DNA from 4 places in the Pseudomonas sp. TMW22091 genome. Region 1 is predicted to be linked to each of the others. Evidence: riboswitches for the same ligand, from Rfam matches in the RefSeq annotation. Region 1 holds a riboswitch; each other region holds the start of a gene.
What was found. A riboswitch is a leader RNA that binds a small molecule or an ion and turns the genes downstream of it on or off. The one in region 1 is predicted to bind cobalamin.
Positions count from the first base shown of each region.

Region 2: another riboswitch for cobalamin. It lies ahead of EQV93_RS06780 (ABC transporter substrate-binding protein); the one in region 1 lies ahead of cobW (cobalamin biosynthesis protein CobW).
Region 3: another riboswitch for cobalamin. It lies ahead of cobO (cob(I)yrinic acid a,c-diamide adenosyltransferase); the one in region 1 lies ahead of cobW (cobalamin biosynthesis protein CobW).
Region 4: another riboswitch for cobalamin. It lies ahead of EQV93_RS06970 (CbtB domain-containing protein); the one in region 1 lies ahead of cobW (cobalamin biosynthesis protein CobW).

Region 1 is NZ_SCFI01000015.1:49,047-57,114, reverse strand. It holds gene EQV93_RS20905 (PEP-utilizing enzyme) at 1-1,396, shown strand, start outside; partial or broken gene EQV93_RS20900 (precorrin-6A synthase (deacetylating)) at 1,683-1,820, shown strand; gene EQV93_RS20895 (acyltransferase family protein) at 1,922-3,910, shown strand; gene EQV93_RS20890 (glycosyltransferase) at 3,901-5,196, opposite strand; cobalamin riboswitch at 5,295-5,493, shown strand; gene cobW (cobalamin biosynthesis protein CobW) at 5,587-6,657, shown strand; gene cobN (cobaltochelatase subunit CobN) at 6,661-8,068, shown strand, end outside.
Region 2 is NZ_SCFI01000003.1:45,164-53,231, forward strand. It holds gene EQV93_RS06755 (flagellar biosynthesis protein FlhA) at 1-1,351, shown strand, start outside; gene EQV93_RS06760 (polyamine ABC transporter substrate-binding protein) at 1,382-2,482, opposite strand; gene EQV93_RS06765 (benzoate/H(+) symporter BenE family transporter) at 2,861-4,063, opposite strand; gene EQV93_RS06770 (MFS transporter) at 4,060-5,388, opposite strand; gene EQV93_RS06775 (DUF1624 domain-containing protein) at 5,585-6,748, shown strand; cobalamin riboswitch at 6,781-6,974, shown strand; gene EQV93_RS06780 (ABC transporter substrate-binding protein) at 7,121-8,068, shown strand, end outside.
Region 3 is NZ_SCFI01000001.1:59,763-67,830, reverse strand. It holds gene EQV93_RS00320 (hypothetical protein) at 1-2,012, opposite strand, end outside; cobalamin riboswitch at 2,227-2,471, shown strand; gene cobO (cob(I)yrinic acid a,c-diamide adenosyltransferase) at 2,554-3,165, shown strand; gene EQV93_RS00310 (cobyrinate a,c-diamide synthase) at 3,176-4,489, shown strand; gene bluB (5,6-dimethylbenzimidazole synthase) at 4,486-5,136, shown strand; gene cbiB (adenosylcobinamide-phosphate synthase CbiB) at 5,133-6,041, shown strand; gene cobD (threonine-phosphate decarboxylase CobD) at 6,034-7,026, shown strand; gene EQV93_RS00290 (cobyric acid synthase) at 7,023-8,068, shown strand, end outside.
Region 4 is NZ_SCFI01000003.1:84,009-92,076, forward strand. It holds gene EQV93_RS06945 (hybrid sensor histidine kinase/response regulator) at 1-422, opposite strand, end outside; gene EQV93_RS06950 (chemotaxis protein CheB) at 422-1,003, opposite strand; gene EQV93_RS06955 (CheR family methyltransferase) at 1,000-1,815, opposite strand; gene EQV93_RS06960 (response regulator) at 1,816-5,283, opposite strand; gene EQV93_RS06965 (response regulator) at 5,482-5,865, shown strand; cobalamin riboswitch at 5,889-6,103, shown strand; gene EQV93_RS06970 (CbtB domain-containing protein) at 6,201-6,389, shown strand; gene EQV93_RS06975 (CbtA family protein) at 6,401-7,102, shown strand; gene EQV93_RS06980 (cobalamin biosynthesis protein) at 7,099-7,524, shown strand; gene cobM (precorrin-4 C(11)-methyltransferase) at 7,589-8,068, shown strand, end outside.

The DNA.
Region 1 (8,068 bases):
TCACCTGTCGGTGGAACTGGAATGGGTGCAAGGGCATCTTGAGTCACTGGCCGATGGTCAGGTGAGTCCCGAGCGTGCAATCATTTCCCGCCTCGGCGCCTCCTGGAGCAGCGACACCTTCAAGCCTTCACTCGGCTTGACCGCTGACCTGTTGTGGCGCTTTCTGCAAGACGTTTTGCGGGTCTTTCACTATGTGCCTGGCGACGTTGAATGGGCCTGGGACGGTACGAAGCTGTGGCTGTTGCAATACCGGCCGATCAGCGACTACGGTTGGCGTCGTCACCTGACGGCCGCCAACATCGCAGAAATCCTGCCACCACAACCGAGCGTTTTCGTGGAGTACGCCCAGCGACGTGCGGCGGCGAGTATTCCGGCGATCATGGCGCGTTGGGATTCGCGGGTGTTGCAGGATAACGAACCGTTCACCGCTGTGTTTGACGGCGCGTCGTACATCAACAATGATCTGTTTCTCGCCCGATTGGCCGACTGGGGGATCTCTGCCAGCAGCTACGCCGGTGAAGTCGGCGGCGCGACCCCGCATCTACCTTGGCGACCGCTGCGAATGCTGCGCTCGCTGCCGTTGTTCCTGCGTATGCAGCGTATCGCGCGCGGGCATTTGCTGACGTTAGAAAAGCGCTTGCGCCGTTTTGACGATGAACTGTCCGAGCTGATCGCCCAAGGCGCTGACGGCCAACAACTGGCCGACTGGTTCACCCGGTTTTATGTGTTCGTGGTGCAAGGCAACTTGTGCATCGCCACCTCACTGGCCAGCAGCGGCGGCGACCTGCTGGGCCGGCCGCCGACGGCTTATGACGACCTTGATAACAGCCCGCATCGACTGCCCTGGGAAACCGATCCGGCCAAGCCGCGCCCGGCCCCAACGGATCTGCCATTACAGGCCTTCCCCCAATGGCCGGGGTTTATCCGCTTAGCCCATTCGGCCGGCTTGCCGGGCCTGCGTGGTTACTACCTTCAAGTGCGCGAATGGTATCGCGACAACCTGATGCGGATCTTTTTTCGCCTGCACCACGCCATGCCGATGGCGGATCGAGCGCATTGGTTTGCGCCTCATCCAGACATTCGCAGCCGCGACGGCAGCTTCTGGCAGGACGGTCGCGAAGGCACCGAACAAGCCACCGGTTTCATGATCTATCCGGGGCAGGTGCAAGGGGTTCTGGGCGACGACATTTTACTCGAAGACACCCTCGATCCGGGGCAACATGCACACTACCAAGCGGCGCGGGCGGTGATTGCGCGGATGGGCGGGCGCTTGTCCCACGGCTCGACGTTGTTGCGCGAGTTGCGAAAACCTTCAGCGATACTGCCTCAAGTAGATGTGGCGTGGTTAGGGTGTGAGGTGCTTTATCGCGATGGTGAGTTGACGTTGGTGAAGTAGGGGGCTATCCGTCCGAGCATCACGCATTGCGTAACTAAACCGGTTGCCACTTATGTGGCAGCAGCTGCGCAATATCACTCGACCGCTGCTCTCGGTACCGGCACGCATGGCGATCCTGACGTTAAGGGTAATTGCGTCCGCACAAAAGGTGGACACAATCAACTCAAGCGACGGTGTCAGGAAGGTTTGCCTGGACGGTTACAGAGCTAGGGCAAAGCCTTTGGAATCTGGCATCACGCACACGCGATGACGGACAAGACCGAATCTATGCAGTGCTTAATCAAATGGCACCGACGATGAAATCCTGATTGCCGGCAAGTTGGCGGACGTGTGTGAAGCGATCAAAACAGCCCGTGAGCAAGGCCGTCAGCGCAAAGGCTGGATGATGGATACCTACCTACTGCGGCGCCGGCGAGCAGTTTGACTTATCTCCTACAAACTAATCAGACCCTAATGACGGTGCTGATTCAAAAAAAGGCATAGCTTTCGTTTTCCGTATCCGCATTGAAAAACGGAAAACATCTTATGCAACGTACCTCTGTGACTTATGTGCCGGCAATAGACGGGCTGCGTGCCATCGCGGTGCTTGCAGTCATCGTGTTTCACGCCGGCTTCCTCGATTTCCTGCCGGGCGGCTTTACCGGCGTTGATCTTTTTTTTGTCATCTCCGGTTATGTCATCAGCCAGTCGCTTGCAGAGCGCAGGCATTTGAAATTCGGCGAGTATCTGCGCGACTTTTACCGCAGGCGCTGCCTGCGCATATTGCCTGCGTTACTGGTCATGCTGTTGACCAGTTTCGTGCTGTCAGCGCTGTTTATGCCGCAGTTCTGGCTCAGCGACCAGATTAACTACACAGGGTTCGCTGTCTTTGCGGGTATCAGCAACGTGGTGCTGGCCCGCCATGGCAATGCTTACTTTTCGCCGGGCACCGAGCTCAACCCTTATACACACACATGGTCACTTGGCGTTGAGGAACAGTTCTATGTGGTGTTCCCCGTGCTGTTTTTCCTGTGGCTTCGCTATAGAAATAAGACGCCTGTGGTGTGGACTCTTCTACCGGCTCTGGCCATTGCCTCTCTCATCATCTGTGCCATCCAGACCCCGGCAGACGCGCATTCAGCCTTTTATCTGTTGCCCGGCCGTTTTTGGGAGCTGGCCGCCGGGGCCATGCTTTATCAAGGGATTGAAGCCTGGCGCGGCACGCTGCGCTCCAGTGGTATCGTCAATGCCATGCTGCTGTGCGGGCTGGGCTTGCTTGCCAGCGGTTTTATATTGGCCACACCCCTTCATTTTCCATTCCCGATGGCCATTGTCACGGTATTGGGCGCGGTGTTGACGATAGCCGGGCTTGCACTGCCTGCACCCGAGTACACCTCGACCCTGCAGCGCCTGCTGCAAGTGCCGTGGTTGACGTATATGGGACGCTTGTCTTTCTCACTTTATCTGTGGCACTGGCCCGTGCTCGTGTTATTGAGATGGACCACCGGGACGCAGCTTGTTGTTGTTCAACTCCTTTATCCGTTGGTGGTTTTTGTACTGGCCGCAGTGTCTTATCACTGGATCGAGCTACCCGTGCGCACTGCCAGCTGTCTCTGGTTGCGCACGCCGTGGCGGACTTTCGGGCTTGCCCTGTGCACCCTTGTCCTGTTCGGCGGCAGCGCGTTTTGGGTCACGCATAACACAGAGCGGCTGTCCTTGAGCCAGACCCGCGACACCTATACCTGGTATGCCTATAAGCATTACCCGCGAGAGCCCTTTAACAGAATAAATGACGCCCGGGTGCGTGGGCGTCAGCTGTTTGTGATTGGGGATTCCCATGCATCGGCCTATCGCACTCTGCTCAATAATGTCGCCATCAAGCTGGGCATTAAAGTGGTGGTGTACGAGCAGGGCGGCTGTGGTGTGGTGACCCTGCAGGATGCCGACCCGGCCAACTGTGCCCGCGGTCGTGAAGCGGACTTCAAGGATATTGAAGCCCGGGCCAAGCCGGGAGACATTGTTTTTTTGGCGTCACTGCGGATGCCGGAACTGCAAGACCGGGACTGGGCCCTTGGCCAGACCGCGGTCATCAGTCAGATGCTGAAGGAGCAAACCCCTGCGAGGCTTGCCGCCGCAAAAACTTCTGCTGAAGCCGATTTGGCAAGGTTAGAGGCCATCAATGTACATGTCCTGATAGATGCGCCAAAACCCCTGTTCAAATCACCGCCCAATCGCTGTTCTGACTGGTTCAACCGCATGAATCCGGTGTGCTCTCAAGGCATGACGGTAGGACGTGAACCTCTTTTACGTTTACGTGAAGCGCAAATGAAGCTTTTGGCGGCGTTAACGCGTGAGCATCCGGGCCTGACAGTCTGGGACCCATTCCCTTTGCTGTGCCCGGGTACTCAGTGTTCGGCCTTTGATCCATTGGGCAAGCCGATGTTTTTCGACTCCAATCATCTCAGCGGTAATGGAAACCGCGTGCTTGAGCCTTCCTTCACTCAAGTGTTGCTGCACATCTGGGATCAATCCTGAAGGCGGTTTTTGGCTTCGATCCACTGCGACATGTATTGCGTACTTTTATGCTGGTGGTGTCGCAGCATGGCCCCGGTGAAGTTGTTGCGCCGGTGCTGTTCAAGCTCGGCGCGGCAGGCTTTGATGCGTTCAACCAGCGCCGGGCCGTGGCTCGACTGCAAGTACCGCTCAGCCAGCAGCTTCTGCCCGTGTTGTTGGGCCTGCTGCCAGGCCTGCGGGTTTTGGTAGAGGTCAACCGCGGCGGCAGCAATCGCGCTGGCGCTCTGTTCAATGGCCCCGGCCCACGGCAAGTCGCCGTGCATGCCTTCAGCGCCGACCGGCGTGGTCACATTGGGTGTGCCGCAGAGCATGGCATCGGCAATTTTGCCTTTGATCCCTGCGCCAAACCGCAACGGCGCCATGCAAACGCGGGCGTTACTCATGACGGCCAGCGCATCTTCGGCCCAGTTGAGCACGTGAAACCCTTGGGCCGGGTTGTGCAGGGCGGTGGCTTTGGGTGGGGTGTAGGCACCATAGACATGCAGTTGCGCGGTGGGCAGTTGCTGGCGAATCAAGGGCCAGATATGGGTCTTCATCCATAACACCGCGTCCCAGTTCGGCGCGTGGCGGAAGTTGCCAATACTCAGGAAGTGCTGACGCTGTTCATAGGGCACGTAGGTCTGCGGCACGTGGTCGACCATCAGCGGGCACCAGTGCAACAATGCTTTGGGGACGTTGAAGTGCTCCACCAGCAAGTCGATTTCGTACTCGGAAATCATCAGGTTGAGGTCGCTGCGGTAAATCGCGGCCACTTCTCGCTGGGCCAGATCCGCATCCGCTATGTGCTCATAGGTTTCGCGGGGGGCCGGGGCGAACAGGCTGCTGAAGTCATCTTGCTCGGGATTGTGCTTGAGCCGTGCCTTGAGCTGTTGCTGGCGGGCGTCACGCAGGCTTTGCAGGTCGGAGGTTTCAAGCACGCGCAATGCACCCGGGCAGTGTTTCTCGACCCTCCAGCCAAACTGCTCTTCCATCATGAAACGGTCGAACAGCACGATGTCGGGGGCCAGTTCAGTGATAAAAGCGTCAAAGCTGCTGTTATTCAGCTCGATGTTCACTTCATCGATGCCCAGTGTGGCCAGATCGGCCTTGTGTTCACCAATCCCTGCCGGGCTGCTGAAGGTGATGTGCCAGCCTTCCTGCAAAAAGCTCTCGATAATCTGCATCATGTGCCCACCCGCCGCCGAGGAGCGTGGTTCGGGCCACACGTAGCCAATGATCAGGACGCGGGTTTGCGGGGTGGACGGCATGGACAGATCCTTGAAGCGCAGAGGACGAAAAAAGGCGGCAATTAGAACACAACGCGCCCCTCGATACCGACTGGCATTGACCTGTTACATGGCACTGCGTAGCCTTGCGCTTTCGAGGTTCTTCGCACTGCGAAGCTAAGAAGGGAACGCGGTATGCCGCGGCTGCCCCCGCAACTGTAAACGGTCGATTACTGTGCAATGCCACTGCGTCATACGCGGGAAGGCGCAGAGTAGGGCTCAGCCTTTGGCTGACGCCCAGCCGTAAGCCAGGAGACCTGCCTCGTGACAGATTTTTACTTCAACCGGGCGGGGTGATCCGGTGGCGAAAACCCGTGTGCCCAGGCCCGCGATGTCGTCCCGTATGCCCGCCGCTTTGCCAAAGGGCATCCGATGAAAACACTGGCCAAAACTCCCGTCACGATCGTCACCGGCTTTCTCGGCTCGGGCAAAACCACCTTGCTGCGCCATATGCTGGACAACGCTCAAGGCCGTCGCATTGCCGTGATCGTCAATGAATTCGGCGAGTTGGGCATCGACGGTGAAATCCTCAAGCAATGCTCCATCGGTTGTACCGAAGAAGAGGCCAACGGTCGGGTCTATGAACTGGCCAACGGTTGCTTGTGCTGCACCGTGCAGGAAGAGTTCTTCCCGGTGATGCGCGAGCTGGTTGCCCGCCGTGGGGATATCGACCATATCCTGATCGAAACCTCTGGCCTGGCCCTGCCAAAACCTTTGGTGCAAGCCTTCCAGTGGCCGGAAATCCGCAGCGCCTGCACGGTAGATGCCGTGATCACCGTGGTCGACAGCCCGGCCGTGGCGGCCGGTACATTCGCGGCCTTCCCGGATCAAGTCGATGCCCAGCGCAAACTTGACCCAAATCTTGACCACGAATCGCCTCTGCACGAACTGTTTGCTGACCAACTGGCCAGTGCTGACCTGGTGATCCTCAACAAGGCCGATCTGATCAGCCCTGAAGACCTGGCCAAGGTGCGCGCCGAAGTCGCTGAAGAACTGCCACCGGCGGTTAAAATCATTGAGGCCAGCAGCGGTCGCTTGCCACTGGATGTATTGCTGGGGCTGGGCGCGGGTTCTGAAGACCATATTGATGGCCGTCACAGCCACCATGACCATCATCACGATGGCGATGATGACCACGACGATCACGACCACGATGCGTTTGATTCCATCTCCATCGAACTGCCGCAAGCCGAAGAGCGCCTGTTGATGGACGCCTTGACCGCGCTGGTGGTTAAGCACGGCATTCTGCGGGTCAAGGGTTTCGCCGCGATCCCGGGCAAGCCGATGCGGTTGCTGATTCAGGGCGTGGGCACACGTTTTGACAAACACTTCGACCGTGCCTGGGGCGCCGATGAGGCGCGCAACACCAAGCTGGTATTGATCGGTCAAGACCTTGACGCCGCATTGCTCGAATCCACCTTGCGTACAGCGTTGAGCGTATAAGCCATGCATTTGCTCAGGACTCAGCCCGGTGGCTTTGTATCGGACGATAACATTGCCGATTTAGGCCAGACACCCGCCGAGCTGGTGATCCTGTGCAGTGGCGATTCAAGCCTGGCACTGCTGGCCGAAGCGGCGCAGCAGTTGCCTGAAGATTATCCAAGCCTGCGTTTGGCCAACCCCATGCAGGTGCAAAACCATGCCTCGGTCGACCTTTATGTCGATCAGGTGCTGCAACACGCCAAGGTGATACTGCTGTCATTGCACGGTGGTATTGGCTACTGGCGCTATGGCATTGAGCGCCTCGTGCAGCTGGCGGAACGCGGCGTTACGTTGATTCTGGTACCGGGCGATGATCGTCCCGACCCGGAACTCAGCGGTCTGAGCACCGTGCCGGCCGAACAGGGCGAACGGCTTTGGCATTTTTTGCGTCAGGGCGGGCGGCATAACGCGTTGCAACTCTATCGCTGCCTGGCCAGCCAATGGTTGGGGCGTGACTATACGTGGGACGAACCACAGACCCTGCCGCGTACCGCGATCTACCACCCGGCCCATTCCAGCCCGCAGCTCACCCATTGGCAAGCCGACTGGCTGGCCGGGCAACCCGTGGCCGCAGTGTTGTTCTATCGCTCTCACTTGCAAGCGGCCAACACCGCGTTTGTCGATGTGTTTTGCCAGCGTTTGCAGGCAGCGGGACTCAATCCCTTGCCAATTGCTGTCGCCAGCCTCAAAGAACCGGGCTGTTTGGCCGTGGTCCAGGACCTGCTGGATGAGGTGGACGCGGGTGTCATTCTGAATACCACCGGCTTTGCGCAGTCCAGCCCGGAGGCGCCGCACCTGCGTCCGTTCCGGCGCAATATTCCGGTGATTCAAGCCATTTGCGCTCAGGATAACGAACCCGGCTGGCGTGACAGTGAGCAGGGCCTCGGCCCCCGAGACTTGGCCATGCACATTGCGCTGCCTGAGCTGGACGGGCGGATCATCAGCCGCCCGATCAGCTTCAAGGATTTGGCCTGGCGCAGTGAGCGCAGTCAGTCGGACGTGGTGTGCTATCGAGCGCAACCGGAACGCATGGATTTTGTCGCTGAATTGGCGCGGCGCTGGGTCGAGCTGGCCCGGGTGGCCAATGCAGACAAGCGCATCGCCCTGATTCTGGCCAATTACCCGACCCGTGATGGCCGCATTGGCAATGGCGTCGGTCTGGACACGCCAGCCGCAGCACTGAATATCTTGCGGGCATTGCAAATGGAAGGTTACCCGCTTGATTGCCCGTTGCCAGACAGCGGCACCGAGTTGATAGCGCAGTTGCTGGGTGGGGTAAGCAACGATCTGGACAACCTCGATCTGCGTCCGTGCCTGCAAAGTCTGGGGCTTGATGAGTACCAGGCGATGTTTAATGCCTTGCCCGAGGCCA
Region 2 (8,068 bases), on a different contig from region 1:
CCCGGCGTTGCTGCTGTCAACCGCCGCAGCCCTGATCGTGACGCGTATCAATGAGTCCGCCGAAATCACCACCCAGGTGCGCCGACAGTTGCTGGCATCCCCCAGTCTGCTGTACACCGTGGCCGGCATTCTGCTGGTGCTGGGCATTGTGCCGGGCATGCCGCATCTGGCCTTTCTCAGCTTTGCCGCAGTGGTGGCCGGGCTGGCGTGGTGTGTCTCGCGCTATCAATCACCGACAGAGGCGCAAGAACTCGACGCGGTCAGCGCACTCAGCGAATCCATGCAGCACGAGCGTGCCCACACGTTGGCGTGGGAAGACATTCCTCACGTTGAACGGCTGTCAGTGTCTCTGGGCTACAAATTGGTCGGGCTGGTCAACGAAGCGGCGGGCGCACCGTTGACACACCGGGTGCGCGGGTTGCGCCAGTCTTTGTCAGAAAACCTGGGGTTTCTGTTGCCTGAAATCCACATGCGCGACAGTTTGCGACTCAAAGCGGCCTATTACGCGATCCATATCAACGGCGAGCAGATCGAGGGCGCCGAGGTGCATGCAGACCACCTGATGGCGATTGCCTCAGCGCAGTTGTATGGCGAAATCGATGGCATCCTGGGTATTGATCCGGCTTATAAAATGCCGGTGGTATGGATCAAGCCTGCCGATAAAAGTCGGGCGCTCAACCTCGGTTATCAAGTGGTGGATTGCGCGGGCGTGGTGGCGACACACTTGAACAAAGTGATTCGCGATCACCTGGCCGATATTTTCAAACACGACGATGTCGACCATCTGATGCAACGCCTCGGCGAAGTGGCGCCCAAGCTGGCCGACAACCTTAAAGCGCAGCTCAACTACACCCAACAACACAAGGTGTACCGCCAGTTGCTGACCGAAAACATCTCACTGCGCGACATCGTCACGGTGGCCAGCGCCTTGGTAGAAAGCAGTGAAAACACCAAGGATCCGGTGCTGCTGGCGGCGGATGTTCGCTATGCATTGCGCCGCAATATCGTGGCCAGCATTACCGGGCGCCGCGACGAAGTCAGTGTCTTTGTGTTGGATAACGCCCTTGAGAATACCTTGCTCGGCGCGCTGAGCATTGCCCAGCAAGCCGGGCCGGTGAGCCTGGACAGCATTGCGGTGGAGCCGAATCTGCTTAACCAGCTGCAAAATGCCATGCCGATTGTCAAAGAGAAACTGCGCAAGGACGGCCACCCTCCGGTGCTGACCGTCATGCCGCAACTGCGCCCGCTGTTGGCCCGTTATGCCCGAGTGTTCAGCCCGGGGCTGCACGTGCTGTCGCAGAACGAAATACCGGAAAACGTCAGCGTTAACATAGTCGGGACCTTGGGCTAGCGCGTATGACCTGCGGTCCCTGTGATCGACTTACTTATCCGACTTGATACTGGTCCAGGTGCGGGTGCGCACCCGCTCCAGTTTCTGCGGCAGCGGTTTGACGATGTACAACGACTTCAAGGCCTCAGGCGTCGGTGTCAGGTTGGGGTTGTCGGTAATGTCCTTGTTGATCAACGCCAGCGAGTCTTTGTTGGCGTTGGGGTAGCCGAGGAAATCACTGATCCCGGCAATCACCTTGGGCTCCAGCAAGGTGTTCAGAAACTGGTGAGCCTCTTCGACGTTTTTCGAACTTTTAGGAATCGCGAAGGTGTCAAACCAGATGGGCGCCCCCTCTTTAGGCAAGCGCCAGTCAACCACTACGCCGTTACCGGCTTCCTTGGCACGATTGGCAAACTGATAAAAGCTGCCCGAGTAACCGATGGCCACGCAAATATCGCCGTTGGCGATGTCGGTCATGTACTTGGCGGAATTGAAGTAGGTGACGTAGGGGCGGATTTTCAGCATCAGCGCCTTGGCCTTTTCATAATCGGCCGGGTTTTCACTGTTGGGGTCCAAACCCAGGTAGTGCAACGCCACCGGCAGAATTTCTGACGGCGAGTCGAGCATCGCTACGCCACAGGATTTGAGCTTTTCCATGTTCTCGGGTTTGAACACCAGGTCCCAACTGTCCACCGGCGCGTCGTCACCCAGCGCTGCCTTGACCTTGGCCGGGTTGAAGCCGATCAACACGGTGCCGACCATATACGGCACAGCGTATTGGTTGCCGGGGTCATTCGCTTCCAATAGCTTGAGCAGGGCCGGGTCCTGATGCTGCCAGTTGGGCAGTTTGGACTTGTCGAGCTTCTGGAACACCCCGGCTTTGATCTGGGTGTCGAGAAACTGATTGGACGGCACCACCAGGTCATAGCCCGAGTTGCCGGTCAGTAACTTGGCCTCAAGGGATTCATTGGTATCGAACGTGTCCCATATCACACGGATGCCCGTCTCGCGGGCAAAGTCTTTGGGCACGGACGGCAAGATGTAATCCGCCCAGTTATAAACACGCAGCTCACGCTGTTCAGCGTGCACGGCAGCGGCCAGCAGCGACAGCGAGCACACGGCTGCGCCCAGTAAATGTTTTATCGAGACCATGAAGGAGTTCCCCAAAGTGGCGTGAGATCGCCAGGTTCTGTACACGGCAGCGGCCTGCAAATGGCCAAGGGCACATCTATTATTTTCTTATTAGAGTGTCAGTGGTTTTGATTCTTGCTGAGCACTTTGCCGGATCACAGTGGCAGACCGGCCAAAAAGGGATCGATCTGGCCAATCTGTGTGACCCAATCGGTATCTGCCACCGTTAAGCTACTGATGTAGAGGGAAAACAGAATGTCATTCACGGCGATCAACGGCTTTGTCGCAGAGCCGATGCGTCAATATTTTGCTCAATTACGCTCGCATTCAGCGTCCCGCGTAGCTGAAGGATTATGCGGCCTGACCAGCGTGGTGTAAGGCTCAGAACCCGTAGCAGCACTACTCGTCAGCAGCTACGGGGACGGGGGCGGCTACAGGGCGCCTCGCAATGGTCACCACGTGGACCAACAGGCCGAACAGCAACCCCCAGAATGCTGCGGACAACCCTAAAAAGGACACACCCGAGGCCGTCACCAAAAAGGTGAACAACCCGGCGTCGCGCTCCTGCGGTTCGCTCAGGCTGCGCACCAGCGCATCGCTAATGGCTCCGTACAAGGCCAAGCCCGCCAATGCGGCGATCAAGGCCGCTGGCAAAGCCTCAAACACCGACACCACTGTCGCCCCTGCAATGCCGAACAGCAGGTAAGCCACACTGCCCGACAATGCCGCGATGTAACGGCGCCGGGGGTTTTCGTGGGCCTCCTTGCCGGCACACAAGCTGGCGGTAACGGCCGCCAGATTAAGCCCGTGACAACCGAACGGGGCCAGCAGCAAACCACCGATTGCCGTACTGCTGATGATCGGACTGGCCGGGGTGGTGTACCCCGCTGTGCGAAGCACCGCCATACCCGGCACAAACTGCCCGGTGAGTGCGACCAGCACCAGCGGTAACGCAAGGCTCAAGGTGGCTGACAGACTGAACTCAGGGCTGATCCACTGCGGGGTCGCCCACCCGAACACCAACGCCTCGGCGCGCAAACTCCCGCTTGATAACGTGATGGCGACACCCGCCAATAGCACGCCCGCAACGGCATAGCGCGGCCAGGAGCGGCGCATGACGATATAGGTGATGAACATGCCCAGCACCAACCCCGGTTGCACGGGCAATGCACGAAACACCTCAACCCCGAAGGCAAACAGAATACCTGCCTGCATGCCGGCGGCAATTGAACCTGGCAAGCGTTTAATGATGCGATCAAATGCGCCAGTCACCCCCATCAGCAACAAGATCACATTCGCCACCAGATACGCCCCCACCGCCTGATTAATACCGATCTGTGGCAGCGCCCCGACCAGCAGAGCAGACCCCGGAATGGACCAGGCGATCACGACCGGCACGCGATAGCGCAGGCTCAAGGCAGCGCCGAGTACAGCGCTGCCGATAGAGATGGCCCACACCCAGGAGGACAACATCTGGGGTGACAACTGCGCGCTTTGCGCCGCATGAAATACAATCACCAGCGGCCCGGCATAAGAAATCAGCGTGGCGATCACTCCGGCAATCAACGCGGACAACGAACAGTCCTTGAACACCGTTCTCATGGATAAGCCACCGCTTCGACCACGCGCCGTTGCGGGCTGAAGGTGAACAACAACATGGCCAGTGCAGCCACTGCACCCGGCACGGCGAACGCCATAAAGTTGAGTTGCAGCGGCAGGTTCATGCCCATCAGCGCGCCCCCCAGCAGCGGTCCGAGAATCGCGCCATTGCGGCCAATACCGGAGGCCCAGCCAAGGCCGGTGGAGCGAATCGACTGGCCGTAGCTCTGTGCCGTGACCGCATACAGGAGGATTTGCGTACCGACTGTGGTGCCACCGGCCACAAAGATCAGCAGATACAACAACAAGGGCGCACTTTTGAACCCCAGCAAGGTGACTGTCACGGCGGCGACGAGGAAGAACACCACCATCACTTTGCTCAAACTCAAACGGTCTCCCAGCCAGCCGCCGAACACGGCCCCGACCATGCCGCCGAAATTAAGCACCAACAGAAATGACAGGCTCGAACCGAGGCTATAGCCTGCGCTCGCCATCATTTTCGGCAGCCATGAACTCAAGGCGTAGACCATTAACAGGCAACAGAAAAACGCCACCCATAAACACAGCGTACGCAGGGCCCGACCGTCACGAAACAGTTCCAGAACAGCAGCCCCCCTCCCCTTGGTATCTGCCATGAACAAGGTGTCATGCTCGCCACCTGCCAGTGCCGGGTCGATTTTTTGCAGGATGCGTCGCGCTTTTCCGGTTTGCCCCTGACGCAATAGAAAGCCCACGGACTCTGGTAACAGCCAGAGAATCACCGGCAGCAACAACAGCGGCACCACTGCTGCAAAAAACATCGACTGCCAGCCGAACTGCGGCAGCAAATAGATACCCACCCCCGCCGCAAGCACACCGCCCAGTGAGTAACCGCTGAACATGATTGCCACCAGCGTGCTGCGCAAGCGCTTGGGCGCATACTCGCTCATCAGCGCCACGGCATTGGGCATCAGCCCGCCGCAACCTAAACCGGCGATGAAACGACATAGGCCGAACTCCGTCGGATTGCTGGCAAAACCATTGACCAAGGTGGCGGTGGAAAACAGCAAGAAGCAAATCGCGATGCCTTTTTTGCGCCCGATTTTGTCGGCCAGCGTGCCGAACACTAATGCCCCGAACATCATCCCGAACAGCGCATAACTGCCCAGTGCACCCGCTTGCAAGGGGGTTAGCCCCCATTCCAGCATGATGGACGGGAGCACCACGCCGAAAATGAGCAGGTCGTAGCCATCAAAAATCAGTAGCAGCGCACACAGCGCCACCACTGAGCCGTGGAAGCGGCTAAAACGTGCGTTATCAATCACCTGATGAACGTCTATCTCTCGCATGGCGTCGTCACTCTTGTTTTTATTGTGGTCGCTGCACGTGCAGGTTTAAGCAGCATAGGGAGGGGGTTTGCATGCCTCTAGCCGATTTCTGCGCATCGCTATCCATTTCCTGCATCGCTGATAACGGGATGACAATCGCATCTGAGATGTTATAAGGTAACAGTCTTTCCGCCTTCCCCTTGTTTGTGACCCTCTAATGACAACCACTCTCCATGCCCCGCCTTCAAGCCAGCGCTTGCTGTCCATCGACGCCCTTCGCGGGTTGGTGATCCTGTTTATGCTGTTGGACCATGTGCGCGAAACATTCTTTTTACATCGCCAGGTCGCAGACCCGATGAACATTGAACTCACCGACCCCGGCCTGTTTTTCAGCCGCACCCTCGCTCATCTGTGCGCGCCAGTATTCGTGTTGCTGACGGGCCTTTCGGCGTACCTGTTCGGCGAAAAATATCAGGGCACTCGCGACGTTTCGGCCTTTCTGTTCAAGCGCGGGCTGTTTCTGGTGGTGCTGGAGTTCACGCTGGTCAACTTCGCCTGGACCTTTCAATTCCCCCCCACAGTGATTTACCTGCAAGTGATCTGGGCCATTGGCGTCAGCATGATGGCTTTGGCGGCGCTGGTATGGTTGCCGCGCCCTCTGCTGTTGCTAGTGGCGTTGATCATTATTGGCGGGCACAACCTGCTCGATTCAGTCCATTTCCCGCAGGGTTCAGCCCTGCATGTGCCGTGGGCGATGCTGCATGATCGCGGCTGGATCGAGTTCTCGCAGAACCTGCGACTGCGCACGTCGTACCCGCTATTGCCATGGATAGGTGTGATCACGTTGGGGTACTGCATGGGCCCGTGGTTCGCACGCAGCGCCTCGGCCAGCCAGCGTCAACAATACCTGTTGCGGGCAGGTCTGGGCGCCCTGCTCGGCTTTGTGCTGTTGCGATTATTCAATGGGTATGGCGAGGCTGCGTGGGTGAACCACGAACACTGGCTGGCCACCCTGATGAGCTTCTTCAACATCACCAAGTACCCGCCTTCCCTGCTGTTCCTGGCATTGACGCTGGGTGCAGGCCTGCTGCTGTTACTGGCCTTTGAGCGAGCGCAGCAACGTGCCTGGGTTCGCACCCTCGCGGTGTTTGGAGCGGCGCCCATGTTCTTTTACCTGCTCCATCTATACGCCTTGAAAATGATTTATCTGATCGGCGTCGCGGTGTTCGGTCTTAATCAGGGCAGTTACTTTGGATTCGACAGTATCGTCACCGTCTGGCTGATGGCTGTGTTGCTGGCTGCGGCGCTTTACGTGCCCGTGCGCTGGTTTGCAGCACTCAAAAACCGGCGTCGAGATGTGTCATGGCTGAAATACTTCTGACAATGAGTTTTTCCCCTATCCGCGACGTGTTCGTCTAACATGCCGCCGCCGGTCCCCCAACGGGATTAAAAGGGAATCCGAGGTGCTGTCAAAGCGCCAAACGGAACTGCCCCCGCAACTGTAGGTGCTGAGCCTGCTCCTTGAACGCCACTGGGTCACCCCCGGGAAGGTTGGAGCCGGGCGATGAAGCATCAGTCAGGAGACCTGCCGGCACAGCAACACCTACTGACCGGCGGGGTGCCCGGGAAGGACATCTTTGCTGCGCGTGTCATTCACTTGACCGTCCTTGCCCGGCTGAAAAATCCGTGCTCAACGATGTGTTTCCAGGCCGTACGCTCCCGCTCTGTGTACGATCCAAATGGAGATTGCATCATGCTGCTGTTCCGCGTTGCCGCACTTGCCACCGCCTTGGGCGTGCCTGCCCTGGCTCAGGCCGCCCCCACCCACTATCCACTGACGATAGAAAACTGTGCCACCGCGCTGACATTTCAGCATGCCCCGCAACGCGCCGTGACCATCGGCCAGGCCGGGACTGAAATGCTCTATGCCTTGGGGTTGGGCGACAAGCTGGTCGGCACATCTCTATGGTTCAACGACGTCTCTGACCAGTACAAGGCCCAGAACGACAAGGTTGAGCGGCTGGCAGACAACGACCCCAGTTTCGAAGCAGTGATTGGCAAGCGCCCTGAACTGGTCGCCGTGCAGTTGGAGTGGATGGTCGGCCCACAAGGCGTGGTCGGCACTCGCGAGCAGTTTCATGAGCTGAATATCCCGACCTATTTGATGCCCTCGGATTGCGAAGGCAAAGACAATCTGGTCGGTGCTGATGGCACACGCCTGCAACCCTTCCGTATCGACAGCCTGTACAAAAGCATCAGTCAGTTGGCGCAGATTTTCGATGTACAGGATCGCGGTGAAGAACTTAACGCAGTGCTCAACGCGCGTCTGGAAAGATCCCTGGCTTCGATCAAGGGCAAAGACCTGAAGCACACCAGCGCGCTGTTCTGGTTTTCCAGCGCAGACCTCGACATCGACCCCTATGTGGCGGGTCGCAAGGGCATCCCTGACTTTATGCTCAATACGCTGGGCGTGCGCAATGTGGTGGAGTCCGACGAGGAATGGCCAACGGTTGGCTGGGAAACCCTGGCCAAGGCCAACCCGACTTTTGTGGTCATTGCACGCATGGATCGCCGTCGCTTCCCCGCGGACGACTATCAGAAAAAGCTCGAATTCCTGCGCTCTGATCCAGTGACTCGCAACATGGATGCGGTCAAAAACAATCGCATCATCATTCTCGATGCTGACGCCATGCAGGCCAGC
Region 3 (8,068 bases), on a different contig from region 1:
TTTATTGTGGCCTTAACGTCGCGGGTTTTATTCTCCACATTCTTAAGCGCTGAAATCATCACCTCTAGTTGAGTTTCTTTTTCAGTTGGCAGCTTTGCAGTATTCATAAGGTCTGTCGCGGCTTCGAATAAGAGCTTCGCGGCGGGTTTGATAGTGTTTGAAAGTGAAATCAGTTTGCGCTCGGCCCCACGCTTGTATCGTGGGTCTATATCCGCCAGCGTAGCATCCATTAAAGCCTTGAACGCTTCATCAGACGTGTGCGTCTGTACGTGCGGTGCTACACGCAGCGCTGCTGTTTTAGCCTCTTCCAGCGTTGAAATACTCTTCTCTTTGTCTTTGAGTTTAGAATTTGATTCGAGGCTTTTTTTTGTTAAGGCCTCTCTTTCTATTTCCATGACGGCTTGAATAGCGTGCTGAGTCAAAACGTTAAGTTGTTGTTCTAGTGGCGTGGCCAATTTAAAGTCCCGACTTAGTGTGTTGGGAAGTTTTTTTATCTCGCTGTCTGTGGGCTCTTGTTTTTTTTCTAAGGCTTTTACTGTTTTACTCGCTTCATGCGCGGAGGCCAGCATTTTCTGTGTGACCACAAGAAGATCTTGTGTCGCGGCCAGTATTTCGAGCGGCGTGACACTCAGTGTGGCATCAAAATTAATACTGTCTTCACTTGAGGGGGTTACTGATTCTCCCCAGTTTTTTAATGCACTTAGTCCTAATATCTGAAGGCTGTAAACGCCCCTTTTTGCCAGTGAAGGCAACTTGGTGCGTGTGTAGTCAAGCGTATCGTGGGAGGCATCTCCTACCGTTGATATCACTCTTTCTACGATACCTTCCTCCATCAGTTCAATGGTTGATTTTAATAATGAGCCTGTTTTTTTACCCATTGTATAAGCGGCTCTTATCAATTTATTGCTGGTGCTTTCAGATTTTTTTAGGGCGTATTGGGCTTTGTCAAAATCAGCAGCAGCACTTTTCAATGCACGGCCCGATTCTGAAAATAGTTCCGGAATAATGTATTGTATTGCTCGCGAACTTTGTGTTTTTTCTTTGAGTGTTGGAAGTTTGTGCAGTGAGTAATTAAATGCTTTTTGTGCAGCTTTAGTGGCCTGCTTTGACTTTTCTTCTAAGGTAATAAAACGTTCTGATTTGTGAAGCTTCACTTTTTTCAGCAGCAGGGTGTCGAGTTCATTATTAAATGCCACAGTCCCATGGTTGAAGGCGTGCTCAACGGATGCGTCTACCTTTTCGGAAAACGCAGTATCAGCTTTGTCCAGTGAGCCCAGCATGTGTTCTATTATTAGAACAGCCGATGTCTTTTTGAGGGTTTCACGTTGTTCATGTTCATATTCCTCCCAATAAGCCAATGTGTCGTTGTGTGTGGTTTGCAGCGACTTTGCTGCCTGTTCAAGGGCGTTAATGGTTTTATTCAAAGCCATTAACGTCTCATTCATCGATGCTTCTTGAACTGACTTCCATTCTTGCTCGGAAATAACGGCTATCCGATTGGCGAAGTGTAAGATGTCAAGCAGAGTAGGGTGACCATGGAAAATGGATAATGCTGTAGTGACGGTTTGAATAAGTGCCTCAATTTTAGAGCGCTTGATAATGGCTTCGTCGGGGATCTTGTTTTTATTGATTTTGTTGTATTCGCGCCACTGTTCTAATTTTGGCTTAATATTTTCCTGAAGGTGCGCCGCAAAGGTCGATGTTGTAGGCGTTTGAGGCGTTTGAGGCGCTTGCAGGGCAGGCACTTCGTTTTGCGTTGTATCTATCTCATTGGCGAAGTCTGAATCTTCAGTGAATACCTCTGTGGGGCCAGGTACTGCGGCTTGTGAATGGGGTGTCATCGCTAACACATTAACCGGATAAATTCCTGTTGTCGGACCCGTTCTCTTAGATCCTTCAGTCAACAGGGGGGTGTCCAACGACTGGCCTAAATCTGTTAAGGTTTTGAAACGCTTTAAGGTTGAGCCCTCGGAAGAGTTTTCATTATTAGAGCTAACCTTCGAGTCTTTCATTGGTGATCCTCTTGATCATCAATGCAAGCGACGATCACGGGAGATAAGGATTCCGGGTCAACTTTCTCTGACATAGGCTTGATCTAAGAGATAATTCCTACGTTCTTTTTAAACTGTAGCTGACAACTAATCTGGCGCGTGTATTACGTCGGAAATCTCGTTTTAGGTTGGGGTGTCCATGGCTTCAATTGACGCTCCACCCCCAACCCTCTAACCTTCGCGGCTTGTTTCAGGTGCTCTGCAACCCTTGGTTGGCCGAGTGAAACAGGGAAGCCGGTGAAGGTGACTGTGAAAGCCACAGCCATCACGATCCCGGCGCTGCCCCCGCAACGGTAAATGAGTGAAAACTGCACAAAGTGCCACTGTGAACAGTCACGGGAAGGCGTGCGGTCAAGGGTTGTTCTATTAATGAGCGACCCGCTTGTGAGCCCGGAGACCGGCCTGATTCATCCAGCACTCTCGCGGCGGGCGATGCAGTGTGATTTGTGACCAATTTCCCCCGCCTCCCGTTTGCTTAATTCAGCCCCAACGGAGAGCTGCCATGAATGAATCCCCTGAACGTGATGAACGTCATCTGGCGCGTATGCTGCGCAAAAAAGCAGTTATGGATGAGCGCATTGCCAGCTCGCCAAACGAATGCGGCTTGCTGCTGGTATTGACCGGCAATGGCAAAGGTAAAAGCAGCTCAGCATTTGGCATGCTGGCTCGGGCTATGGGTCACGGGATGCAGTGCGGCGTGGTGCAGTTCATCAAGGGCCGCAACAGCACCGGCGAGGAAATTTTCTTCCGCCGCTTCCCTGAGCAAGTGCGGTATCACGTTATGGGCGAAGGTTTTACCTGGGAAACCCAGGACCGCCAGCGTGACATCGCTGCCGCCGAGGCTGCGTGGGAAGTGTCCCGCGAAATGCTGCGCAATCCGGCCATCGGACTGGTGGTGCTGGATGAACTGAATATTGCGCTCAAGCACGGTTATCTCGACCTTGAGCAAGTATTGAGCGACCTGCAAGCCCGGCCGCCGATGCAGCATGTACTGGTCACAGGCCGTGGCGCTAAACCTGAACTGATTGATCTGGCCGATACGGTGACTGAAATGGGCGTGATCAAACACGCTTTTCAGTCCGGTATCAAAGCCCAGAAAGGCATCGAATTGTGAGTGTTGAAGCATGAGAGAGTCGCGTCATTGCCCGGCGGTATTGATCGCCGCACCGGCTTCCGGTCAGGGCAAGACCACCGTTACCGCCGCCTTGGCCCGTTTGCATCGCAATCAGGGGCGTAAGGTTCGAGTATTTAAATGTGGCCCGGATTTTCTCGACCCGATGATCCTTGAGCGTGCCAGTGGTGCGCCGGTGTATCAGGTGGATTTGTGGATGGTGGGTGCAGAGGAAAGCCGCCGTCTGTTATGGGAAGCCGCTGGTGAGGCCGACTTGATCCTGATCGAAGGCGTGATGGGGCTGTTCGACGGCACGCCTTCAAGTGCCGATCTGGCCCGGCATTTCGGGGTGCCGGTGTTGGGTGTGATTGATGGTACGGCCATGGCCCAGACCTTTGGGGCTTTGGCTTTGGGGCTGGCGCGTTATCAACCTGACTTGCCTTTTGCCGGGGTGCTGGCCAACCGGGTGGGTACGGTGCGCCATGCGCAATTGCTGGAAGGCAGTTTGACTGAGGGTTTGCGTTGGTATGGCGCGCTGTCCCGAGAGACCGGCATTGAATTGCCTAGTCGTCATTTGGGCTTGGTACAAGCCAGCGAGCTGAATGACCTGGATGCCCGCCTTGACGCGGCGGCCAATGCCTTGGCCAGTACCTGCGAGGTAGCGCTGCCACCCGCGGTGACGTTTGATGCGCCTGAACCTGTTGCTGTTGAGCCTCTGTTGGCGGGTGTGCGTATTGCGGTAGCCCGTGACGAAGCATTTGCCTTCACTTATGGCGCAAGCTTGGCGTTATTGCGAGAAATGGGCGCTCAATTGCTGTTCTTCTCACCGATTCGCGATACTCAATTGCCGGAAGCGGACAGTCTGTATTTACCCGGCGGCTATCCCGAGTTGCATCACCTTGAGCTGTCGCGCAATCACCCGATGCTGGAAGCCATTCGGGCCCACCATGCCAGCGGCAAGCCTTTGCTGGCTGAATGCGGTGGCATGCTTTATCTGCTCAATGCCCTGACCGACGTAGAGGGCCAGCGTGCTGAGCTGGTGGGGTTGCTGGCCGGTGAGGCAACCATGCAAAAACGTCTGGCGGCGTTGGCATTGCAAGCCGTCGAACTGCCTGAAGGGCTGCTGCGTGGTCATACCTACCATCACTCGCTGACCAGTACCGAACTTGAACCCATTGCCCGGGGCTTGAGCCCCAATGGCGGGCGCGGCGCTGAAGCGGTGTATCGCGATGGGCGCATGACTGCGTCTTATGTGCACTTTTACTTTCCGTCCAATCCCCAGGCCATTGCCGCGTTGTTTGCGCCATGCGCCGTGAAGGTGTCATGAGCAACAATGCATTTAGCCCCCTAGAGCGGGCTGCTGTTTACCGAGCCATTGCCGAGCGCCGCGATATGCGCCACTTCATTGGCGGCAGTGTGGCACCTGAACTGCTGTCGCGTTTACTTGAAGCGGCGCATCAGGCCCCGAGCGTAGGGCTGATGCAGCCCTGGCGGTTTATCCGCATCACCGATCGACCTTTGCGCGGCAAGATTCAAGCGTTGGTCGAGGAGGAGCGAGTGCGTACCGCTGAGGCGTTGGGAGAGCGTTCCGATGAGTTCATGACGCTCAAGGTGGAAGGCATCAACGATTGCGCCGAGGTCTTGGTGGCTGCGTTGATGGATGACCGCGACAAACATATTTTTGGCCGCCGTACCTTGCCGGAAATGGACATGGCGTCGTTGTCGTGCGCCATTCAAAACCTGTGGCTGGCGGCCCGCGTCGAAGGGCTGGGCATGGGCTGGGTCTCTTTGTTCGAGCCTCAAGCGCTGGCGGACCTGCTGGGTCTACCCGCAGGTGCCAAGCCTCTGGCTGTGCTCTGCCTGGGGCCTGTCGAAGCGTTTTACCCGGCGCCGATGCTGGTGCTGGAAGGGTGGGCGCAAGCACGTCCACTCAGCGAGTTGGTGTATGAGAATTATTGGGGAGTCAGTGCATGAGTGTGGCCTTGCTGTGCGTGGCCGGGGTGGCGATGGATGCGCTGCTCGGAGAACCCAAGCGCTGGCATCCGCTGGTTGCGTTTGGCCGTATGTGCGAGCGCATTGAACGGCGCTTCAACTCCGGCGGACGTGGCTGGCGCAGTCATGGCGTAACGGCTTGGGTGCTGGCGGTGCTGCCATTGACGGTGCTGGCAACCGCCTTTTCATGGCTGCCTTACATCGGTTGGTTGGTGGACATTGTGGCGCTGTATTGCGCGCTGGGTATGCGCAGCCTCGGTGAGCACGTGCAACCGGTGGCTCAGGCATTGCGCAGCCATGATCTGGAGGAAGCGCGCACGCGAGTTGGCTACTTGGTCAGTCGCCAGACCAGTGAGCTGGACGCCAACGAGGTGGCTCGTGCAGCCACTGAGTCGGTGCTTGAAAACGGCAGCGATGCAGTGTTCGCAGCGTTGTTCTGGTTTGTCGTGGCCGGTGCGCCGGGTGTGGTGCTCTATCGTCTAAGCAACACGCTGGATGCCATGTGGGGCTATCGCAATGAGCGCTTTGAACGTTTTGGTTGGGCGGCGGCGCGTATTGACGATCTCCTGAACTATATTCCTGCGAGGTTAGTGGCGTTGACCTACGCCGTATTGGGTAAAACCAGGCTCGCCATCAAGTGCTGGCATACACAAGCGCCCAAATGGGACAGCCCAAACGCTGGCCCGGTTATGGCTGCGGGCGCGGGTGCCTTGGCGGTTGAACTGGGCGGCGCCGCGATTTACCACGGTGAGCTGCATGAGCGCCCGCAACTGGGTGAAGGCGCGCCTGCCGACGCCGACGCCATTGACCGGGGCTGGCAACTGGTGCAGCGCGGCGTGTGGTTATGGTTATTGATTCTGTGCGTGGGGAGTGAATTCTATGCTTGAACACGGTGGCCGTTTACGTCAGGCAGTCCTTCATTACGGCATTGCCGAGTCGGACTGGCTGGACTTGTCCAGCGGTCTGGCTCCCTGGCCATTTGCCGTGCCCGACATTCCCGAACGTGCCTGGGCGCGCTTGCCAGAAACCGATGACGGTCTGGAGCACGCCGCCTGTGCTTACTACGGCGCGCCGAACGTGCTGCCCGTGCCAGGTTCACAATGTGCGATACAACTGCTGCCGCGTCTGCGCCGCAGTGGCAAGGTTGGCGTGCTGTCGCCGTGCTACGCCGAACACGCTGAAGCGTGGCGGCGCAGCGGGCACATCGTGCGGGAAATCACGGAAGAAGAAGTCGATTTCTATCTTGAAACACTGGATGTGCTGGTGGTGGTCAACCCCAACAATCCCACCGGTTTGCAGTTGTCGCCCGAGCGTTTGCTTGAGTGGCATGCGCGGCTGGCACAGCGCGGGGGCTGGCTGGTGGTTGACGAGGCTTTTATGGATAACACGCCTGATCTGAGCCTGGCGACCCATAGCTGGCGAACCGGGCTGATTGTGCTGTGTTCATTTGGAAAGTTTTTTGGTCTGGCCGGCGTTCGGCTGGGCTTTGTGCTGGCCGAACTCAAACTGCTCAAGTTGCTGGCCGAGCAGGTTGGACCCTGGGCGGTCAGTGGGCCGACGCGTATTGTCGGCAAGGCATGCCTGCTCGACACGCAAGCCCAGCAACGTCAGCGTGAGCGCAGCGAACTGGCTGGCGGGCGTCTGGCGCGCTTGCTCAGTGCGCACGACTTGCAGCCGCAAGGCGGCTGTGCGCTCTTCCAGTGGTTAATCACGCCCCATGCTGACCGGCTTTACGAATTTATGGCGCAACGCGGAATTTTGCTGCGTCTGTTTCCCCACAACAGCAGTGTGCGTTTTGGCTTGCCCGCAACCGAAGGCGATTGGCTGAGGCTGGAGCAGGCGTTGTTGGCGTTCACCAAGGAAATTCCATGAGCACATTGATGGTGCAGGGCACCACTTCCGATGCCGGTAAAAGCACGCTGGTCACGGCATTGTGCCGCTGGCTGACACGTCAAGACGTGCGCGTGGTGCCGTTCAAACCCCAGAACATGGCGCTGAACAGTGCCGTGACCGCAGAGGGCGGTGAGATTGGTCGTGCACAGGCCGTGCAGGCACAGGCGGCCGGGCTGGCACCGCACACAGACATGAACCCGGTGTTGCTCAAGCCCAACAGCGACACAGGCGCGCAGGTGATTATCCATGGCCGTGCGGTGACCAGCATGAATGCCGTGGCGTATCACGATTACAAAGCCATCGCCATGCAAGCGGTGCTGGCCTCGCACCAGCGTTTGAGTGAGCACTACCCTGTGGTGATGGTTGAAGGCGCAGGATCACCGGCAGAGATCAACCTGCGAGCCGGTGATATTGCCAATATGGGCTTTGCCGAAGCGGTCGACTGTCCGGTGATTCTGATCGCTGACATCAACCGTGGCGGGGTGTTTGCGCATCTGGTCGGAACCCTTGAACTGCTGTCCCCCACGGAACAGGCTCGGGTCAAAGGTTTCATCATCAATCGTTTTCGAGGCGACATTGCCTTGTTGCAGCCGGGACTCGACTGGCTGGAGCAGCGTACCGGCAAACCAGTGATTGGCGTGTTGCCGTATGTGATGGACCTGCACCTTGAGGCCGAAGACGGTATAGATCAGCGTCAAACCGACAAGGTGGAGCAGGTGCTGAATGTGGTCGTGCCGGTGCTGCCGCGAATCAGCAATCACACCGATTTCGACCCGTTGCGTTTGCACCCGCAAGTGAACTTGCAGTTTGTCGGGCCGGGCCAGCCCATTCCGCCTGCGGATTTGATCATCCTTCCGGGCTCCAAAAGCGTGCGCAGTGATCTTGCCTATTTGCGCGCCAATGGTTGGGACACGGCCATCCGCCGTCACTTGCGATACGGCGGCAAAGTTCTGGGCATTTGCGGCGGTCTGCAGATGCTCGGTGAGCAGGTGCACGACCCGCTTGGGCTTGAAGGGCCTGC
Region 4 (8,068 bases), on a different contig from region 1:
GCTTCAACCTGATGTTTCATGGCCTTGCTTTGTCGATACAACTCGACAAACACATTGACCTTACTTTTGACCGCATGGATATCCAGTGGCTTGTGTAAAAAGTCCACGGCACCACTTTCGTAGCCCTTGAAGGCATAGTTCATCTCGCGCCCGGCGGCACTGACAAACACGATCGGGATATTTTTGGTTTTTTCAGTACCGCGCATTAACTCGGCCAGTTCAAAGCCGTTCATACCCGGCATCTGAACATCAAGAATGGCCATCGCAAACTCATGTTGCAATAACAGCGACAGCGCCTCGTCCGCGGACAGGGCTTTGTAAACCGTGCGATCCTCGCGTGTGATCAACGCTTCCAGCGCCAGCAAGTTCTCAGGCAGATCGTCAACGATCAGCAACTTGGCTTGAATTTCACTTAGTAGCATTAGATTCGTTCCAGCTCGACGAGCAAACGGGCAATGCCGTGCAAAGGAAGGATGTAGTCCGGTTGGCAGCGTTCAAGCGCTGCATGCGGCATGGTGGCCACAAGGGCTTCGGTCGGGTCTTGCACAATGGTCAAACCGCCTTGCTGTTTGACCGTTAGCAACCCTTGGGCACCATCCTGGTTAGCCCCCGTCAGTAATATTGCAGCCAGACGCGATTGATACACATCGGCTGCCGACTCAAAAAGGTAGTCAATGGAGGGGCGGGAATAGTGCACCCGCTCCTCGCGGCTCAATGAAAAACTGCGATCGTGCTCTATCGAGACATGATAACCGGGGGCCGCAAAGTACAAGGTCCCCGGGGCAATAGGCTCTTTGTCGTCGACTTCCTTGACCGGTAATAACAAACGATTGTTGAACACAGCGGCCAGCTGGCTGCGACGCTCATCAGGAATATGCAAAACCACAATAACCGGCAACCGAAAGCCTGGTTGAACGTTGGCAAAAAGCGTCAGCAATGCCTCGACGCCACCTGAGGAGGCGCCAATGACCACAGCGTCTACAGCCCTGAGTTCGGTGGTCATAGCTTTCGGTAGATCCGTTCTTGCTTGAGCACCGGCGCAAACGCTTTGCTGTAATCCGAAAAATCGAGAGTTTCCTTGCTACCCAGCATCAGAAAACCGCGATGACAAAGTGACTCATGGAACAAACCAAACGCTCGGTTTTGAAGATTTTTGTTGAAGTAAATCAACACGTTACGGCACGAAATTAAATTAGTTTCTGAAAATACACTGTCGGTCGCCAGGCTGTGGTCGGCGAACGTGACGTTCTCACACAAGCTCTTGTCAAAGATGGCGTAGTCATAAGCCGCCGTGTAGTAATCGGCAAACGAGCGTTGACCTCCCGCCTTTTGGTAATTGCTGGTGTAGCCGCGGATGCTTTCCATCGAGAAAATGCCTTGCTTGGCTTTTTCCAGCGAACGCGGATTGATATCGGTGGCATAAATAATGGTGCGGTCCAGCAGCCCTTCTTCCCGCAGCAAGATGGCCATTGAGTAGACCTCTTCGCCGGTGCTGCAACCGGCGATCCAGATTTTCAGCGAGGGGTAGGTCTTGAGAATAGGCACCACCTCCTGGCGGATCGCCAGGAAGTGCTCAGGATCGCGAAACATCTCACTGACCGGAATCGTCAAATACTGCAACAACTGCATAAACACAGTCGGGTCATGCAGCACGCGCTCCTGCAAGGCCGAAATGGTGTTGCAGTCGAACTGACGCATTGCGTGATGGACACGGCGCTTCACCGAAGCACCGGAGTAGTCACGAAAGTCATAGCTGTATTTGAGGTAGATCGCTTCGATCAGCAACCTCAATTCAATGTCGGTGTTTCGATGCACTTAGAGTCGTTCCATTTTCGGTAGCCAGACCCGGATCAGAGAGAACAGGCGATCCAGATCAATCGGTTTAGCCAGATAATCATTGGTGCCTGCCTGCAGACAACGCTCCTGATCGTCCTTCATCGCTTTGGCTGTTACGGCAATGATCGGCAGCTTGCGCCAACGCGGGTCTTTGCGAATTTCAATAGTGGCTTCATAGCCATCCATCTCCGGCATCATGACGTCCATCAGCACCAGGTCGATGTCTTCCACTTCGTTCAGGCGCTCAATGGCTTCACGGCCATTACGGCCAATCACCACGATGGCACCTTTATGCTCAAGCGCACTGGTCAGGGCAAAGATGTTTCGTACATCGTCATCCACCAGCAAAATCTTGCGCCCTTCAAACACCTTGTCGCGGCTGCGAGCAGTCTGGAGCATCGTTTGGCGCTCATGAGACAACTGGGATTCCACTTTGTGCAGAAATAATGTCACCTCATCGAGCAAACGCTCAGGTGAACGCGCGCCTTTGATGATGATGGAGCGCGAGTATTTGCGCAGTTCGGCTTCTTCATCGCGGGTCAGGTTACGTCCGGTATAGACGATGACCGGCGGGAAAGAACAAATATCTTCAGTCGACATGCGCTTGAGCAAATCACCACCGAGCATGTCCGGCAGTTTGAGGTCGATGATCATGCAGTCGTAAATATTGCTGCGCAGTAGATCCAAAGCTTCCTGTGCGAAGCCAACTGCGGTGATTTCAATATCATCATCGCCGATCAGGCGGGCGATGCTGTCGCGTTGTAGATCATCGTCTTCAACCAATAACACTCGCTTGACCTTCTGGGTCAATTTGGCTTCAAGTCGTGCAAACACATTTTTCAGTTCTTCACGGGTCGTCGGTTTCACCGCATAACCCACTGCGCCCATGTGCATCGCCGCTTCTACACGGTCCTCAACGGAAATCACGTGTACCGGAATGTGCCGGGTCGGCGCTGACGCTTTAAGGCGTTGCAGCACTGTCAACCCGGAATGATCAGGCAAGCGCATGTCCAGCAAAATAGCGTCGGGAATGAACTCAGCAGCCAGCCCGAAGCCTTCGTCCGCGCCGTGGGCCACCAGGCAGTTATACCCCAGCTCATGCGCAAGATCGAAGAGGATGCGGGCAAAGTTCGGCTCGTCTTCAACCACCAAAATACAGCGAGTGCTGAACGGTGCTTTTTCACGGTCATCGGCAAAACGTGGGATGTGTACAGGCGCAACCTCGACAGGCACCAACACAGTGCTGGCCGGTACGGGCCGGGGCGATGGCGCGACCTTGGGCGTCGTCGCCTCGGCAGGCTCGACAAATTGCTCGGGCATGGTCAACGTAAACTCACTGCCCTGCCCCGGCGTGCTGCTGATACTGATGGAGCCGCCGAGTAAAGTCGCCAGGTCACGTGAAATCGACAACCCCAAGCCGGTACCGCCATAGCGGCGATTGGTGGTGCCGTCAGCCTGACGGAACGCCTCAAAGATACTTTCTTGCTGATCCTGGGCTATACCAATACCGGAATCCTTCACTGTGAAGGCAACCCCTTCGCCGGGCACCCGCGCAACGGTGAGGCTGACTTGACCTTTTTCGGTGAACTTGATCGCGTTGGACAGCAAGTTCTTCAGGATTTGCTCCAAACGCTGGCTATCGGTGTAGAGCATGGGCGGCGTGCCGGGTTGCACTTCAACCTTGAGTGTCAGCCCCTTGTCCGCGGCCAATGGCTCAAACATCCCGCGCAAGCCTTCTACCACCCTCGCTACGCTGGCGTTTTCGGGCAAGACTTCAAGCTTGCCCGCCTCGACTTTTGAAATATCCAGAATGTCATTGATCAGGTTAAGCAAGTCATTGCCCGCCGAATAGATCGACTCGGCGAACTTGACCTGCTCACTTGAAAGATTTCCGTGAGGGTTTTCAGACAGCAGTTTTGCCAAAATCAATGAGCTATTGAGGGGCGTGCGCAGCTCATGGGACATATTGGCAAGGAATTCGGACTTGTATTTGCTGGACCGTTGCAGCTCCTGAGCGCGCTCTTCCAACTGAACCTGAGCCTCATTAAGCTCGATATTCTTGCGGTTCATCGCATCGCGCTGACCGGACAGAGCTTCGTTGGTCTGCTCCAGTTCCGCCTGCTGGGTCTCAAGGTTAGTCTGCGACTCCTTAAGGATCTGCGATTGCTCCTCAAGCTCTTCGTTGGCGGTCTTGAGTTCTTCCTGTTGCACTTGCAGCTCTTCATTTAGCTGCTGAGTCTCAGCCAGTACCTCTTGCAGACGTTGACGATAACGAGCAGCCTCAATCGATGTACCAATGTTGTCGGCGATCAATTCAAACAATTCAATATCACGCTCAGTCAAGGCCCTGAGAAAACCCAACTCAATCACACCATTGACCCGATCATCATCGCTGGTTGGCACCACCAGCACACTGCGCGGCGCGCCTTCGCCCAACCCGGAGCTGACCTTAAAGAAATAGTCTTGAGGCACATTGTCCAGACGAATCAGCTGGTCCTGCTGAGCGGCTTGGCCGACCAACCCTTCATCATTGTGAACCAGTTGATCCTTAGCCTCTTGCTCACGGGAAAACCCATAAGAAGCCACGCGCTTGAGGCCGCCATGATCTTCGCGCACATACACTGCGCCCACCACGCTGCCCAGATACTGGGCGCAGAATTGAAGAATATTGCGTCCCAGCATATTCAGGGTCAGACGCCCCAATACCTGTTCAGCCAGCTCGGTCTGGCCGTTACGCAGCCATGCCTGACGCTCCAACCGTTCCGCCGTCTTGATATACGACTCGAAGTTTTCGTTGTAACTATTTGAAAGGTTTACTAAATCACGACGTCCTACATAGGCCAGAAACCCGCTTAGGCCGAGGATAAATATCAGGTAAAGGCTGATGCTGATGACGGTCGTCTGGCTGACTTGATCACTGCGGGCCACCCGCAATTGCTGCTCTGTTTGAATGAACTCTTCGTATTCCTTACGTATCTCATCCGTCAGACGTTTGCCTCTGCCGGACTGCACCGCGGCTTTGTAATCACCGTTCTGACGACTCAAATCAACCATTGACTGTGCGTACAGCGCCCATTCTCTCTGCAAAGCTTCAAGGCGCTTGAGTCGATCGACTTGCTGCGGATTATCACTGACCAGTTCTTGCAAGCTTTGTAATTGCGCAACTATTTGCGGCTTGGCAACGACATAAGGGTCAAGAAAGTGCTCGTCTCCGGTGATGAGGTAGCCACGCATCCCTGTTTCCAGGTCAACCGTGAGCCTGGCGGCTTCATTGGCGTTGCTAATGACACGATCACTGTGTTCGACCCAGCGGATCACCGACAACAGATAGCTGATCATCACCACAAATAGCACGGCACTGAGCACGCCAACGGCCAAGGGCAAGCCTACGTTTCGACTTAAAAGCTTGCGAAAGCTTCGCTCATCAATGGATGCGGGGGATTTCATGTGTCGAGTCCGTACTGGAGGCAAAAACGAGAGTTTGCAGGATAAGCGGCGAGCAGTTCCATCTTCTTACAGACAAGAGAGAAATTTCGTACAAAATAATTCAATTTAAACCTTCACAAGGCTATTCTTGCCCACATTGTTGAGACTCAAGCGGTACTGAATGAGCCCAACGTTCAAATTCTTGAAGAGATCATGACTATGCCCGCAACAACCTCCACGATCCTTGTGGTTGAAGACGACAGCATTGTCAGAATGCTGATCGTAGACGTGCTTGAAGAGCTGGAGTTCAACGTAATTGATGCTGATTGCGCTGAAGTGGCTCTGGTTTCTCTTGAGAATCTGGACGAGCGCATAGACCTGCTGATGACCGATTTTAGCCTGCCCGGTTTCAACGGTCAGGAACTGGCAGGCAAAGCCCGGCACTTGCGTCCAAACTTGCCTGTTCTGGTTGCCAGCGGCCTGGCCGAAACACTGGAGCTTTCCGATGGTGTGTATTTGATCGGCAAACCCTTTTCCATTGATCAGTTACGCGACAAGGTTAAAAGTATTCTTGATCCTGAGGTTTGCCCTGACTTGATTTGACCTGCCCCGCAGAGCTGTGCTTTCCTAAGCACCTTGTATCAGGTGCCCTTCACAGGGTGAAACGGGAAACCGGTGCGTCAGGCATTTATTGGCTGACAAGTCCGGCGCTGCCCCCGCAACGGTAAGCGAGAGAAACATCAAAGCCACTGCGCCTCGTGCGTGGGAAGGAGATGTTTACAGGCTCAAGCCCTTTGAGCCCCTCGCAAGCCCGGAGACCGGCCTGGTTCTTTTTGAATAACAAACCCGCGGTGGGCGGGCGCTGTTGAACCCTGCGAGCCTCGTTCGCGGGGTTTTCTTGCGCTCTCATGCCCGCTGCCAGCCCCGAGGCAAGCGCCATGTCCACTCGCACCAGCAGCACCCATGCCATTGCTACTCCTACCACGCAAAGCCAACGCATCGTTGCCGCTGTCAGCGCCGCCGTGCTGGGGGCCTTCCTCGTTTATTTTGCTGGTTTCTCACACATCGATGCGGTTCACAACGCAGCCCATGACACCCGTCACAGCTCTGCATTTCCGTGCCATTGAGAGTGCCTGCCATGATTAAGCGTATCGCTCAAACCGCGGGTTTCACCGGCTTATTGGCAGCCCTGCTGTTGACACTGCTGCAAAGTTTTTGGGTTGCCCCACTGATTCTGCAAGCAGAAACCTTTGAAAAACCGGCAGCAAGCGAAACCCATGACCACGCTGACATGAACATGCCCGCCCACGAGCATGATGCCGAGGCCTGGGAGCCGGAAGATGGCTGGCAGCGCGTGCTGTCCACCACAGGTGGAAATCTGGTGGTTGCAGTCGGTTTCGCCTTGATGCTGGCGGGCCTGTATACCTTGCGTGCCCCCACCCGCACTTCTCAGGGCCTGCTCTGGGGGCTGGCGGGGTATGCAGTGTTCTGTCTGGCTCCAACAATGGGACTGCCGCCGGAACTGCCGGGCACTGCCGCCGCCGACTTGTTGCAACGCCAGCTTTGGTGGGTCACCACGGCCGCATCCACAGCGGTGGGCATTGCCCTGCTGGTCTTCGGCAAACATTGGGCGCTCAAGGTACTTGGGGTTGCCATTTTGCTGGTGCCGCATATCTTTGGCGCACCCCAGCCTTTGGTTCACTCAAGCCTGGCACCGCAAGCACTTGAGTCCCAGTTTAAAATAGCCGCACAACTGACCAACTTCGTTTTCTGGCTGGCGTTGGGGGTGATCAGCGCCTGGTTGTTCCGTCGCAAACCTGACGGCCAGTATTCAGCGTGAGGGAGGCAGCCCCAGGGCCAATTCTGGTGATTGGCCTTGGCTGCCGACAAGGATGCAGCGCTGAACATTTACGCGCGCTGATAGAACACTCACTGGGCAAAGCCGGCATCAGCCTCAGCGAGATCAGCGCTTTGGCCAGCATCGACACCAAACAGCATGAGCCGGGGTTACTGCAAGTGGCTGCACACCTCAATCTCAGGCTTGAGGTATTCAGCGCCGAGCAATTGGCGCCGTACACGTCAAGGCTCAGCCACCACTCCACAATAGCGTTTGAGCATACGGGGTGTTTTGGCATAGCCGAAAGCGCGTCTTTGGCCCTTTCGGAACAGCTCGGCACATGGCCAGCCAGCCTGTTGATTACCCTGCAAAAATCATCAGCCGCTACCTTTGCGTTAGCTTCATCAGAGCAAAAGCCGCGATAATCCCCCGCCTCACTATGAGCAATGTTCACGAACAGCTCTATCACGACCCTTTCAAGAGACTCCCATGACTGTCTATTTCATCGGTGCCGGGCCTGGCGATCCAGAGCTGATTACCGTCAAAGGCCAGCGCCTGATCCGTAGCTGCCCGGTGATTATTTATGCCGGCTCGCTTGTTCCTGAAGCGGTACTACAGGGGCATCACGCCGAACGCGTCATCAACAGTGCCGAGTTGCATCTAGAACAAATCATTGCGTTGATCAAAACCGCCAATGACGAAGGTCACGATGTCGCCCGCGTGCACTCCGGGGACCCGAGCCTCTACGGCGCCATTGGCGAGCAAATTCGCTGCTTGCGAGCGCTGGGCATCGCCTTTGAGATCATTCCCGGAGTCACCGCTACGGCAGCTTGTGCTGCGCTGCTGGGGGCAGAACTGACATTACCGGACATTTCGCAAAGCGTCATTTTGACACGCTATGCGGAAAAAACCGTGATGCCGCCCGGAGAAGAACTGAGCAGTCTGGCGCAACATGGAGCGACCATGGCC